3 regions of the Metabacillus hrfriensis genome follow, and region 1 is predicted to be linked to each of the others. Evidence: a T-box and tRNA genes for the amino acid it is inferred to sense, from the RefSeq annotation. Region 1 holds a T-box; the other regions hold tRNA genes.
What was found. A T-box is a leader RNA that pairs with one kind of tRNA and senses whether it is charged. The one in region 1 lies ahead of tyrS (tyrosine--tRNA ligase), so its partner is inferred to be a tRNA-Tyr.

Region 1 (4,413 bases):
GATCGGTTGAATTATGGTCAATTCCTACCTTCATGCCATTTTTGATTTCAAGATTTCCTTTTTCTGAAAAGAAGACCGCATGCTTTGAAACATACGTATGGCTCCCGAAAGCAAGAGCAATAGAAAGATCCGGGTCCTGTTTCAATGCTTCTGCAGCTGAGAATTTGGAAACAAGGGCAAAGTCGTATCTCCCTTTGCTCACTTCATCAATTCTCAGTTTAGCCCCTCTCATAAAAGCAATGCTTAAATTCAATTGGTTTTCCTCAAATTGAGACGTAAGGCCGGATGCCAGCCCTTCATATTTTTTGGAATACGGCAAAGGCATCACTCCGGTCATTCTTTCAGCACCGCAATACTTGAACAAAGAGGGAATATTTTTCTTCCTTAAAAAGGTGCCCATATGTCCTTTAGGTTCAAGACTAATGCTTCCGGTTTGCTCTAAATATTTCAGAGCTGTCTGTACTGTTCCCCTGCCAACATTAAATCTTTCTGAAAAATCTCCTACTTTTGGTATCCGCTCATTTAGTTCAATAAATAATAGATCCTCTGCGATCTTCTGCAAAATTAACCCCTTTTTAGAAAGGAGCGACTCAAAAATCTCCATAGCACCACTCTTGTACAATTATTTGTATATTCATTCATTGATGCAAATTTACCATATATTTAAGCTGTTTACAAGATTGATTTTTCTGAATAATTTGTTAAAATGATTACCTGCTCCTTTCTATCTTTTTTTACCGAAGATTAAACATAAGGTGTAATGTGTATCGTATAAATCAAGTTAATCTATAAAAAATCCTTAATAATAAAAAAACAGCACACCAATTAGACTGCTAATTGATGTGCTATTTCTTAGGTTTATAGAAGTGTGGTATGCACCTTTCAAGCTAGCCCGTTCCAGCAAGTGAGGCTTTTCATCAGTTCTTGTATTGAATTAACGTGTACTTCTTCTTCCCTCTGCGGATAACAGTGAATTTGCCGTCAATGCGGTCGTCTTCTCCAAGGACTTTGTCTGTCTCCTGAATTCGCTCGCCATTGATGTATACTGCTCCATTTGAAACATCTTCTCTTGCCTGGCGTTTTGAAGGAGAAATTTTTGCATTGACAAGCAGGTCGATTAAGCCGATTTCTGCTTCTTCTGATGTAAATGCCGGTACATCTTTAAAGCCCTGCTCAATTTCATCTCCAGTAAGCTCTTTAATGTTTCCGCTGAAAAAAGCCTGAGAGATTTTGATTGCTTGCTCCAAAGATTCTTCTCCGTGTACGAGCTTTGTCATATTCTCGGCAAGCGCTTTTTGTGCAGCGCGTTTTTCTGGTGCATTTGTCAGTTCCTCTTCAAGCTCCGCAATCTCTTCATGAGAAAGGAAGGTAAAGAACTTGATGTATTTAATGACATCGCGGTCATCTGTATTGATCCAGAACTGGTAGAACTCATAAGGAGTCGTTTTTTCTTTATCGAGCCAGATAGCTCCGCCTTCTGTTTTGCCGAATTTTGTTCCATCTGATTTTGTAACCAATGGAACTGTTAATCCGAATGCTTTGGAATTTTCCTCGGATTTGCGGATCAATTCAAGGCCTGCTGTAATGTTGCCCCACTGATCGCTTCCTCCAATTTGAAGCTTGCAGCCTTGGGATCTGTATAAATTTAAAAAGTCATATGACTGCAGAATCATGTAGCTGAACTCTGTGTAGGAAATTCCTGATTCAATTCTTGAAGACACCGTATCCTTTGCAAGCATGTAATTAATACCGAAATTTTTTCCTACATCCCTAAGGAATGTGATCAAATCCATAGATCCAATCCAGTCAAAGTTGTTGGCAAGAGTAGCAGGATTTTCACTTGAGGGATCAAAATCAAGGAAACGGGAAAGCTGACCTTTAATTTTGTTTGACCACTCCTGAACAATATCGGAAGTATTAAGCGTTCTTTCCGCTTTCTTTCCGCTTGGGTCGCCAATTAAGCCAGTTGCTCCGCCGACTAAGGCAATTGGGCGGTGTCCTGCCTGCTGAAAGCGGCGAAGAGTTAAAATCGGAAGTAAATGCCCGATGTGCAGGCTGTCTGCCGTCGGATCGAAACCAGAATATAATTTTACTGATTCCTCTTCTAATAACTTTCTCAGACCTTCTTCGTCTGTCATTTGATTGATTAACCCTCTGAACTGCAAATCATTCAATAATTCACTCATTCTGATTAGCTCCTTTTTTTCATAAAATACAAAAAACACCCCTTCAAAAATGAAGGGGCGTGATTACGCGGTACCACCCTACTTAGGAAAAAGATAAACTGATTCCTATCTCGGCATATATAACGGCATTCTAACCGTCTTTCGCTATTGGGCATTAGCTGCCTTTCACAAAAGAAGCTCCTGGAGGTAATTCATGATTCATCTGTGTGCTGATTTTCATCGACCATCAGCTTTCTAAAACAGGGAGATGTTCACTACTAATTCCATTCAAAGCATTTTCAATTCTAATAAATCTTTTTTACCATATAGAATGTCTCTTGTCAAACGGTTCAACAGCATCTGACAAGATCATACAAAAGTACTGTTTTTATATGATATAATTGAGTGGGTGGATTGTATAGGGGGATGATACATTTATGGATAAATTTAAATCTTGGTACAGCAAATTTATGCCGTACAAACATAGAACAGTAAAAGGGTTTAATATTACATACGGGGTCGTCTGGAACCTAATGCTGATCTTTTTTGTCATCGGTTTAATTGCCGCATCGTTTGGCGGCGGACTCGGCGCAGGGTACTTTGCGTCATTGGTTAAGGATGAACCTCTCCGCACTTATAGTTCCATGAAAAAAGATATTTATAATTACGAAGAAACCTCGCAGATTTATTTTTCTGATTCGGTGTATTTAGGAAAGCTCCGTGCAGATATTGAAAGACAGGAAGTAAAGATTGATGATATTTCAAAGCATGTAAAGAATGCCGTAATTGCTACAGAGGATGAATTTTTTTATGAGCATGACGGGGTCGTCCCTAAAGCGATTATGCGCGCTCTTTTTCAGGAAGTGACAAATTCCTCTAATCGCTCTGGGGGGAGTACACTTACACAGCAGCTGATCAAAAATCAAATTCTCACAGACGAAGTTTCTTTTGACCGCAAAGCAAAAGAAATTCTGCTTGCTCTCCGACTTGAGCGCTTCTTTGAAAAAGAGGAAATCTTGGAGGCTTATTTGAATGTTGCTGATTTGGGCAGAAATGCTTCAGGCCGAAATATTGCGGGAGTTCAGGCCGCTGCACAAGGTATTTTCGGTGTGGATGCGAAGAATTTAACTCTTCCTCAATCTGCTTTTATTGCAGGTCTGCCACAGAGCCCATTCGGCTATACCCCTTTTACAAACAGGGGAGAAATAAAGGAAAATCTAGATGCAGGAACGTCCAGGATGAAAACTGTTCTTAAACGCATGTATGCAAAAGGCTTCATCTCGCAAAAAGAATACGAAGAAGCAGCCACATTTGATTTAAGGAAAAGTCTCGCCAAGGCCAAGCCTTCCTCTTTTGAACAATATCCATGGCTCACCTACGAAATTGAAGAACGCGCCACTGATATTATCTTAACGCAGCTGGCTGAAAAAGACGGCCACAAATTGGACGAACTGAAAAAAAATAAAGAATTGTATGCAGAATACAAAGCCCTTGCTGACCGGAACTTACGTCAAAATGGCTATAAAATTCATACAACCATTCAAAAAGATATTTATGACAAAATGAAAACCATTGCTGAATCGTATGAATACTACGGCAGCGATAAGACGGAAGTGAAGGTAGACAAAGATACCGGGAAGAAAATACAGGTTCAGGAGCCCGTTGAGGTTGGAGCTGTTTTAATTGAGAATAAGACAGGGAAAATCATCAGCTTCGTCGGGGGAAGAAATCATAAAAGAGAACAAGTTAATCATGCAACAGATACTCCCCGATCAAACGGATCGACGATGAAGCCGCTGCTTGCTTATGCTCCTGCAATGGAAACCGGTGCCATTCAGCCAGGTTCAGTACTTGCAGATGTACCGCTGCAAATCGGCGAATGGAACCCTAAAAATTTCGATGGCCGCTTCCACGGATTTACAAGTGCCCGATATGCACTTGAAAAGTCTTATAATATACCTGCCATTAAGTCTTACTTAAAAGTGATAGATCAAAATCCTCTTAATTATTTAAAGAAAATGGGAGTCACAACTATCTCTGAAAATGATGGGGGTCCAGCTACTTCAATTGGCGGACTTACTAATGGCATAACCGTCGAAGAAAACGTAAATGCATTTGCAACATTTGCAAATGAAGGAAAGTTTATCGATGCTTATCTCATTGAAAAAATTGAAACAAAATCAGGCGAAGTCATTTATCAGCACAAATCAAAAGCCGTTGATGTTTTTACACCTCAGACTTCCTACTT
Region 2 (4,413 bases), 1.8 Mb from region 1:
ACAATCTGTCCGTCCAATTCGTTTTCGATTGCCTCGATGAGCAGGTCAACATTAATATCTTTTACATATTTTTCTGCCTCGGGGATTTTTTCCGCAATATTTGTACCTACTTTCAAAACAGCTTTTACCAGATTAATTGGTAAATTCACATTTACATTATCACCTTCTTCAGAGGTAACACGAATCTTTAATATTTTATTGCCATATGGTACTTCTTTCTTTAATGAAAAAAGTTCTGGCTGGTCTTTTTCTCGGAGGATATTAATTAATTCACTCGCTTTTTCTTTATCAATCTTTCCTTCTTCCATCAACGTTAATACCCTTGAAATTTCATCCTTCATTCTGCTTCCCCCTCTTTTAATAAACGGATTGCTTCTTCCGCTGTAATTTCTCCCTTTTCTAAAAGGCCAACAATCTTTTTCTTATCGACTCCCGGTTTCTTTTGTGCGTTATATCCTAGGATGGAAATGATATCATCTAATTTACCCCTGACCGTTGGATAGGAAATGCCTAATTCCTTCTCCACTTCTTTTATATTCCCGCGGCATTTAAGGAAAGTTTCAATAAAATGCAGTTGTTCCTGACCTAAAGCAGACAGTTTTGAAGCTTCAAATTCATTTTCTATTGTTGTCTGACAATGTCCGCATTGTAGCTTTGTAATTTTTAATGATTCGCTGCAAACCGGGCAATTTGTGAGTAAAGGATATGCCATGTTTTGCTCCTTTCTTTTATTAACCATATTATACTACGTTTTTTAATAATATCAAATATCAACTTAAAATAATTTATAAAAGCGAACTTAAATATTAAATAATTTAATTTGAATATTAAATATAAGTGCTAACCATTCTGAAATCAACTCCGGCTTAGGAAAAGAAGTTCCAGTAACTGCCGATTCTGCTACCCTTAAAATTACGCATATAGAGAATCACATTGTTTTTAATATGTTCTTCAGTTAGGTTAGATGGTTTCAATAAAGTAATATCAATACCCTGATCTTTAAGTTGATTTAAAAATGCTTGTATTCCATTCAAGTAATATTGAATTGTATGAGGTCTTAAATTTCGAAATTCGCAATCCTTAATGAACAATTGAATAGCATCTTTAAATGTCTCTACATAAGCTTTTACTTACTTTGAATAACAGCCAGTTCATCATCATTTAAAACATTCTTACGCCTTGTCATAATAATTCCTCCTTCAACGGTGCACACGATTAAGGAACACGATTTCATTTGAGGATGTCATGTGAAAAAAAGATAAAAAGACAACAAAAAAACGCCTCTACAATAACTGTAGAGACGTTTTTAAACGTTGATATTACTTAATTCACTTGTAATTGAAAGTAATAAAATTTCGATACCGGTGGCCGGGGTCGAACCGGCACTCCAGAGGAACACGATTTTGAGTCGTGCGCGTCTGCCAATTCCGCCACACCGGCAAATGAAATTGTGATGAAGATGGTGCCGAGGACCGGAATCGAACCGGTACGGTAGTCACCTACCGCAGGATTTTAAGTCCTGTGCGTCTGCCAGTTCCGCCACCCCGGCAAGGGTGATAAATAAAAATTGGAGGCGACACCCGGATTTGAACCGGGGATAAAGGTTTTGCAGACCTCTGCCTTACCACTTGGCTATGCCGCCTCAACTATTGGAGCGGAAGACGGGATTCGAACCCGCGACCCCCACCTTGGCAAGGTGGTGTTCTACCACTGAACTACTTCCGCAAATCGCATTGTAATGTATTTTATGCAGGAGCTGCACAAAGATGACTTTAGATTGAAAATGGCTGGGCTAGCTGGATTCGAACCAGCGCATGACGGAGTCAAAGTCCGTTGCCTTACCGCTTGGCTATAGCCCAAAACAGAAATAAAAACCCTATTAAGTAAAAAATGGGGCGACTGATGGGAATCGAACCCACGAATGCCAGAGCCACAATCTGGTGCGTTAACCACTTCGCCACAACCGCCATTATACTATATAAGATTAATTAAATTGGCAGGGGTAGTAGGACTCGAACCCACACCGGAGGTTTTGGAGACCTCTGTTCTACCTTTAAACTATACCCCTATATTCTTTAAATAAAATGGTGGAGGGGGACGGATTCGAACCGCCGAACCCGGAGGGAGCGGATTTACAGTCCGCCGCGTTTAGCCACTTCGCTACCCCTCCACACTGTAAGTGGTGCCGGCAAGAGGACTTGAACCCCCAACCTACTGATTACAAGTCAGTTGCTCTACCAATTGAGCTACACCGGCATTTAAGTGTAAATGGTGGCTTGGGACGGAATCGAACCGCCGACACAAGGATTTTCAGTCCTTTGCTCTACCGACTGAGCTACCAAGCCATTTTATTCTTTTTTAATTAAGAATGGCGGTCCCGACCGGGATCGAACCGGCGATCTCCTGCGTGACAGGCAGGCATGTTAACCGCTACACCACGGGACCATTTGGTTGCGGGGACAGGATTTGAACCTGCGACCTTCGGGTTATGAGCCCGACGAGCTACCAGACTGCTCCACCCCGCGACAATAATAAATGAAGTTTTTTTGCTGCTTTATTTCAGTAAAGATGGTGGAGGATGACGGGCTCGAACCGCCGACCCTCTGCTTGTAAGGCAGATGCTCTCCCAGCTGAGCTAATCCTCCGCAGTGAAAATGATATTGGTGACCCGTACGGGATTCGAACCCGTGTTACCGCCGTGAAAGGGCGGTGTCTTAACCGCTTGACCAACGGGCCATTTATATAAGTAGTGGCGGAGAGCAAGGGATTCGAACCCTTGAGACGGGTTACCGCCTACACGATTTCCAATCGTGCTCCTTCGGCCACTCGGACAGCTCTCCAAAATGGCTCCGCAGGTAGGACTCGAACCTACGACCGATCGGTTAACAGCCGATAGCTCTACCACTGAGCTACTGCGGAATAATATTTTCACTAGCCTGGCAACGTCCTACTCTCACAGGGGGAAACCCCCAACTACCATCGGCGCTAAAGAGCTTAACTTCCGTGTTCGGCATGGGAACGGGTGTGACCTCTTTGCCATCATCACCAGACATAGTGACAAAAATTATTATACTATGAAATCCGAAGATTTCAAGCTTTTTTTTTCGAAAGAAGTTATTCTTTCAAAACTAAATAACGTATGATAACAAGTTTCACTCAGGTTTTACACTTTATTAGACTGTGGTTAAGTCCTCGAACGATTAGTATCTGTCAGCTCCACACGTCACCGCGCTTCCACCTCAGACCTATCAACCTGATCATCTTTCAGGGTTCTTACTCACTAATGTGATGGGAAATCTCATCTTGAGGGGGGCTTCATGCTTAGATGCTTTCAGCACTTATCCCTTCCGCACATAGCTACCCAGCGATGCCTTTGGCAAGACAACTGGTACACCAGCGGTGCGTCCATCCCGGTCCTCTCGTACTAAGGACAGCTCCTCTCAAATTTCCTGCGCCCACGACGGATAGGGACCGAACTGTCTCACGACGTTCTGAACCCAGCTCGCGTACCGCTTTAATGGGCGAACAGCCCAACCCTTGGGACCGACTACAGCCCCAGGATGCGATGAGCCGACATCGAGGTGCCAAACCTCCCCGTCGATGTGGACTCTTGGGGGAGATAAGCCTGTTATCCCCGGGGTAGCTTTTATCCGTTGAGCGATGGCCCTTCCATGCGGAACCACCGGATCACTAAGCCCGACTTTCGTCCCTGCTCGACTTGTAGGTCTCGCAGTCAAGCTCCCTTGTGCCTTTACACTCTGCGAATGATTTCCAACCATTCTGAGGGAACCTTTGGGCGCCTCCGTTACATTTTAGGAGGCGACCGCCCCAGTCAAACTGCCCACCTGACACTGTCTCCCAGCCCGATCAGGGCTGTGGGTTAGAATTTCAATACAGCAAGGGTAGTATCCCACCAATGCCTCCACCGAAGCTGGCGCTCCGGCTTCCAAGGCTCCTACCTATCCTGTACAAGCTGTACCAAAATTCAATATCAGGCTACAGTAAAGCTCCACGGGGTCTTTCCGTCCTGTCGCGGGTAACCTGCATCTTCACAGGTACTATAATTTCACCGAGTCTCTCGTTGAGACAGTGCCCAGATCGTTACGCCTTTCGTGCGGGTCGGAACTTACCCGACAAGGAATTTCGCTACCTTAGGACCGTTATAGTTACGGCCGCCGTTTACTGGGGCTTCAATTCAAAGCTTCGCTTGCGCTAACCTCTCCTCTTAACCTTCCAGCACCGGGCAGGCGTCAGCCCCTATACTTCGCCTTGCGGCTTCGCAGAGACCTGTGTTTTTGCTAAACAGTCGCCTGGGCCTATTCACTGCGGCTTTTCAGGGCTATGAACCCTAAAAAGCACCCCTTCTCCCGAAGTTACGGGGTCATTTTGCCGAGTTCCTTAACGAGAGTTCTC
Region 3 (4,413 bases), 1.3 Mb from region 1:
CAGGATAGGTAGGAGCCTTGGAAGCCGGAGCGCCAGCTTCGGTGGAGGCATTGGTGGGATACTACCCTTGCTGTATTGAAATTCTAACCCACAGCCCTGATCGGGCTGGGAGACAGTGTCAGGTGGGCAGTTTGACTGGGGCGGTCGCCTCCTAAAATGTAACGGAGGCGCCCAAAGGTTCCCTCAGAATGGTTGGAAATCATTCGCAGAGTGTAAAGGCACAAGGGAGCTTGACTGCGAGACCTACAAGTCGAGCAGGGACGAAAGTCGGGCTTAGTGATCCGGTGGTTCCGCATGGAAGGGCCATCGCTCAACGGATAAAAGCTACCCCGGGGATAACAGGCTTATCTCCCCCAAGAGTCCACATCGACGGGGAGGTTTGGCACCTCGATGTCGGCTCATCGCATCCTGGGGCTGTAGTCGGTCCCAAGGGTTGGGCTGTTCGCCCATTAAAGCGGTACGCGAGCTGGGTTCAGAACGTCGTGAGACAGTTCGGTCCCTATCCGTCGTGGGCGCAGGAAATTTGAGAGGAGCTGTCCTTAGTACGAGAGGACCGGGATGGACGCACCGCTGGTGTACCAGTTGTCTTGCCAAAGGCATCGCTGGGTAGCTATGTGCGGAAGGGATAAGTGCTGAAAGCATCTAAGCATGAAGCCCCCCTCAAGATGAGATTTCCCATCACATTAGTGAGTAAGAACCCTGAAAGATGATCAGGTTGATAGGTCTGAGGTGGAAGCGCGGTGACGTGTGGAGCTGACAGATACTAATCGTTCGAGGACTTAACCACAGTCTAATAAAGTGTAAAACCTAAGTGAATCTTGTTATCATACGTTATTTAGTTTTGAAAGAATAACTTCTTTCAAAAAAACACTTGAAATCTTCGGATTTTATAGTATAATAATTTTTGTCATTATGTCTGGTGATGATGGCGAAGAGGTCACACCCGTTCCCATGCCGAACACGGAAGTTAAGCTCTTCAGCGCCGATGGTAGTTGGGGGTTTCCCCCTGCAAGAGTAGGACGTCGCCAGGCTAGCATTATTCCGCAGTAGCTCAGTGGTAGAGCTATCGGCTGTTAACCGATCGGTCGTAGGTTCGAGTCCTACCTGCGGAGCCTTGCTTCCATAGCTCAGTCGGTAGAGCACTTCCATGGTAAGGAAGAGGTCATCGGTTCAAGCCCGGTTGGGAGCTTACATTAAACTAATAAAACGGCCCGTTGGTCAAGCGGTTAAGACACCGCCCTTTCACGGCGGTAACACGGGTTCGAATCCCGTACGGGTCACCATTCAAACTTAAGTCTTAATATGTGAAATATCAAACAATCTTTTATGCGGAGGATTAGCTCAGCTGGGAGAGCATCTGCCTTACAAGCAGAGGGTCGGCGGTTCGAGCCCGTCATCCTCCACCATTAAGACATTGCAGCAGACGACTTTAAAAAGCGAATAAATAGTATTGTATTTCACTATATATGCCGGTGTAGCTCAATTGGTAGAGCAACTGACTTGTAATCAGTAGGTTGGGGGTTCAAGTCCTCTTGCCGGCACCACTTATGTGTGGAGGGGTAGCGAAGTGGCTAAACGCGGCGGACTGTAAATCCGCTCCCTCCGGGTTCGGCGGTTCGAATCCGTCCCCCTCCACCACTTTATTTAGACAAACTTAACTGAATAGTTCTTGTCTAGACTGTAAATAATATGTTTAGTTAACATAAACCTTTTTACGGTCAATTAGAATTTTATAGAATACATAATTGATGGGCTATAGCCAAGCGGTAAGGCAACGGACTTTGACTCCGTCATGCGCTGGTTCGAATCCAGCTAGCCCAGCCATTTCTTGTGCCGATTTCTCAGTCGTTAGAGAACGATCGAGTAATCATTGAAGCGTAGCTTCAGCACATAAATCGAGCCGCTCCTAGAATAATCTTTCTTAGATTAGGGCGTCTTGCAAAACTGAAGAGTGTTTTCTTATAAGGTGCCATTAGCTCAGTCGGTAGAGCATCTGACTTTTAATCAGAGGGTCGAAGGTTCGAGTCCTTCATGGCACACCATTTTGCGGAAGTAGTTCAGTGGTAGAACACCACCTTGCCAAGGTGGGGGTCGCGGGTTCGAATCCCGTCTTCCGCTCCAGAACTTCTTATTTATATCGGGGCCTTAGCTCAGCTGGGAGAGCGCCTGCCTTGCACGCAGGAGGTCAGCGGTTCGATCCCGCTAGGCTCCATCATAAACACCCTGTAAAAACCGTTAGACTTAATGTCTAACGGTTTTTTGTTTAGGAATAATGAAAAAAATTAATTTATGGATACGTGCTTCAATAAAACGTTTATTTATATATGAATTCAATATCCTATCCTTTATGTTATAACAGTTTTCTTGTTGAATATGAGGCTTGCGAGTAGGAGATCAGTTTCCGCAAGTTAGTTCATTATTTTTGCGAGTTGGGCATTCGGGTCTAAATATGAAGTTCAATACACAGCTTAAACTCTTTCATAATTTACAGCAGCTCTGATTAATAATGGCCAACGGCAGCTAGTAACAGGTATTTTTATATCCTTTTTTCATAAAAAAATGAAGTTGCGAGCCAAAAACCCATTTTCGGGAATTGAACACTGATTCGTGCGAGTTGGTTATAGTTTTTCGTTAATTCAAAAACGGCTAATGCGAGTTGGATGGTTTGGATCCAATTTGATGTTTAATTTGTTCAATTCAGATCAGTCATAAAGGTGAAGTAGAAATTCAGAAAAATAATCAAATGACCAGGAAATCAGCTGACTCTACATCATCGTATTAATTATTCCCTGCTATTTTGCCAATTATTTTACAGAAAACTCTGTATATATATACACGATTTTGTCGAGTTGAGTCATGACCCTTTTTATCAGTACAATAGATACAGAGTTTCTTACTAAGGGGGATGATTTACATGAAAGAAAGAATATCAATTATCGGGGTACCAATGGATTTAGGTCAAATGCGCCGAGGTGTGGACATGGGGCCTAGTGCTATCAGATACGCAGGAGTTGTAGAACGACTTGAATGGCTGCAATATGAGATTGAAGATAAAGGTGATATTAAAATTGGACGTCCAAACCGTGAAGAGGATAGCAATTCGTTAAATAATTTAAGAAATTTGAAAGCGGTGTCAGAAGGGAATTTAAAGCTTTCTGAACAAGTTGACGAAGTGATTCAATCAGGTTCGTTTCCACTGGTGCTTGGCGGAGACCACAGTATTGCCATCGGAACACTCGCAGGAGTTTCAAAGCATTATAAAGAACTTGGTGTAATCTGGTATGATGCACATGGAGATCTCAACACAGGCGACACTTCACCGTCAGGCAATATTCATGGGATGCCGCTTGCTGTAAGTATCGGCATCGGCGATGAGACGTTAACGAGAATTGGAGGCTACACTCCTAAAGTGAAGCCGGAAAACATTGTGATTATCGGTGCCCGTTCCCTTGATGATGGTGAAAAGGAATTAATTAAGGAGAAAGGCATTAAAGTATATACAATGCATGAGATTGACCGTCTTGGCATGACTAAGGTAATGGAGGAAACCATTCAATATTTGAAAGAGCGTACTGACGGTGTTCACTTGTCCCTCGATTTAGATGGACTTGATCCGCACGATGCTCCAGGAGTCGGCACACCGGTTATCGGAGGCATCAGCTACAGAGAAAGTCATTTAGCGATGGAGATGCTTGCAGAGTCAGATATCATCACTTCTGCTGAGTTTGTTGAAGTAAATCCTATCTTAGATGAAAAGAACAAAACAGCTACAGTAGCAGTAGCTCTGATGGGTTCTTTATTCGGCGAAAAGCTCCTTTAATTTTTTAAAAAAGACACAGTTTATAAACTGTGTTTTTTATTTAAGAAAAATTTAAGGTAAACATGTTAAAAAGCCATCTACAGACAACCTAAAATTTGTTAAAATATTTTTATGCGAAATAAATGAAACCTTTTATGCGGCTTATACGTAATAAGGGGAACCCGCACTTGCGCGGGGGTAAGGGGTATCATGGAGACGATCGTAAAAAATAGGATTAAACAAGTTAAAAAGGGCGACCAGAATGCTTTTGCCGAAATCGTAGATATATATAAAGACAAAATTTATCAGCTTTGCTACCGCATGCTCGGGAACTCCCATGAGGCGGAGGATATAGCCCAGGAAGCGTTTATCCGGGCTTATGTGAATATTAACAGCTATGACATGGATAAGAAGTTCTCTACGTGGCTGTATCGCATTGCGACAAATTTAACGATTGATCGAATCAGAAAGAAAAAACCGGATTATTACCTGGATGCCGAAGTGACAGGAACGGAAGGGTTAACGATGTATTCTCAAGTAGCAGCAGATGTAGCTCTGCCCGAGGATCAAGTGGAAACAATGGAGCTTCAGCAGATGATTCAAAAAGAAATTTT

Region 2: it encodes a tRNA-Tyr, which carries the amino acid that the T-box ahead of tyrS (tyrosine--tRNA ligase) is inferred to sense. The anticodon was not compared.
Region 3: it encodes a tRNA-Tyr, which carries the amino acid that the T-box ahead of tyrS (tyrosine--tRNA ligase) is inferred to sense. The anticodon was not compared.

Annotation. Positions count from the first base shown of each region.
Region 1 is NZ_CP126116.1:3,923,879-3,928,291, forward strand. It holds gene yhfZ (GntR family transcriptional regulator YhfZ) at 1-604, opposite strand, end outside; gene tyrS (tyrosine--tRNA ligase) at 918-2,186, opposite strand; T-box leader at 2,237-2,466, opposite strand; gene QLQ22_RS19515 (transglycosylase domain-containing protein) at 2,603-4,413, shown strand, end outside.
Region 2 is NZ_CP126116.1:701,525-705,937, reverse strand. It holds gene QLQ22_RS03675 (hypothetical protein) at 1-341, opposite strand, end outside; gene QLQ22_RS03670 (DUF2089 domain-containing protein) at 338-712, opposite strand; tRNA gene QLQ22_RS03660 (tRNA-Leu) at 1,360-1,440, opposite strand; tRNA gene QLQ22_RS03655 (tRNA-Leu) at 1,461-1,549, opposite strand; tRNA gene QLQ22_RS03650 (tRNA-Cys) at 1,569-1,642, opposite strand; tRNA gene QLQ22_RS03645 (tRNA-Gly) at 1,651-1,725, opposite strand; tRNA gene QLQ22_RS03640 (tRNA-Gln) at 1,785-1,859, opposite strand; tRNA gene QLQ22_RS03635 (tRNA-His) at 1,892-1,967, opposite strand; tRNA gene QLQ22_RS03630 (tRNA-Trp) at 1,995-2,068, opposite strand; tRNA gene QLQ22_RS03625 (tRNA-Tyr) at 2,086-2,170, opposite strand; tRNA gene QLQ22_RS03620 (tRNA-Thr) at 2,181-2,256, opposite strand; tRNA gene QLQ22_RS03615 (tRNA-Phe) at 2,270-2,345, opposite strand; tRNA gene QLQ22_RS03610 (tRNA-Asp) at 2,370-2,445, opposite strand; tRNA gene QLQ22_RS03605 (tRNA-Met) at 2,449-2,525, opposite strand; tRNA gene QLQ22_RS03600 (tRNA-Val) at 2,570-2,645, opposite strand; tRNA gene QLQ22_RS03595 (tRNA-Glu) at 2,662-2,736, opposite strand; tRNA gene QLQ22_RS03590 (tRNA-Ser) at 2,751-2,840, opposite strand; tRNA gene QLQ22_RS03585 (tRNA-Asn) at 2,845-2,919, opposite strand; rRNA gene rrf (5S ribosomal RNA) at 2,935-3,050, opposite strand; rRNA gene QLQ22_RS03575 (23S ribosomal RNA) at 3,181-4,413, opposite strand, start outside.
Region 3 is NZ_CP126116.1:170,850-175,262, forward strand. It holds rRNA gene QLQ22_RS00965 (23S ribosomal RNA) at 1-787, shown strand, start outside; rRNA gene rrf (5S ribosomal RNA) at 916-1,031, shown strand; tRNA gene QLQ22_RS00975 (tRNA-Asn) at 1,041-1,112, shown strand; tRNA gene QLQ22_RS00980 (tRNA-Thr) at 1,117-1,189, shown strand; tRNA gene QLQ22_RS00985 (tRNA-Glu) at 1,209-1,283, shown strand; tRNA gene QLQ22_RS00990 (tRNA-Val) at 1,331-1,406, shown strand; tRNA gene QLQ22_RS00995 (tRNA-Thr) at 1,469-1,544, shown strand; tRNA gene QLQ22_RS01000 (tRNA-Tyr) at 1,554-1,638, shown strand; tRNA gene QLQ22_RS01005 (tRNA-Gln) at 1,750-1,824, shown strand; tRNA gene QLQ22_RS01010 (tRNA-Lys) at 1,967-2,042, shown strand; tRNA gene QLQ22_RS01015 (tRNA-Gly) at 2,047-2,121, shown strand; tRNA gene QLQ22_RS01020 (tRNA-Ala) at 2,140-2,212, shown strand; gene rocF (arginase) at 2,915-3,820, shown strand; gene sigW (RNA polymerase sigma factor SigW) at 4,010-4,413, shown strand, end outside.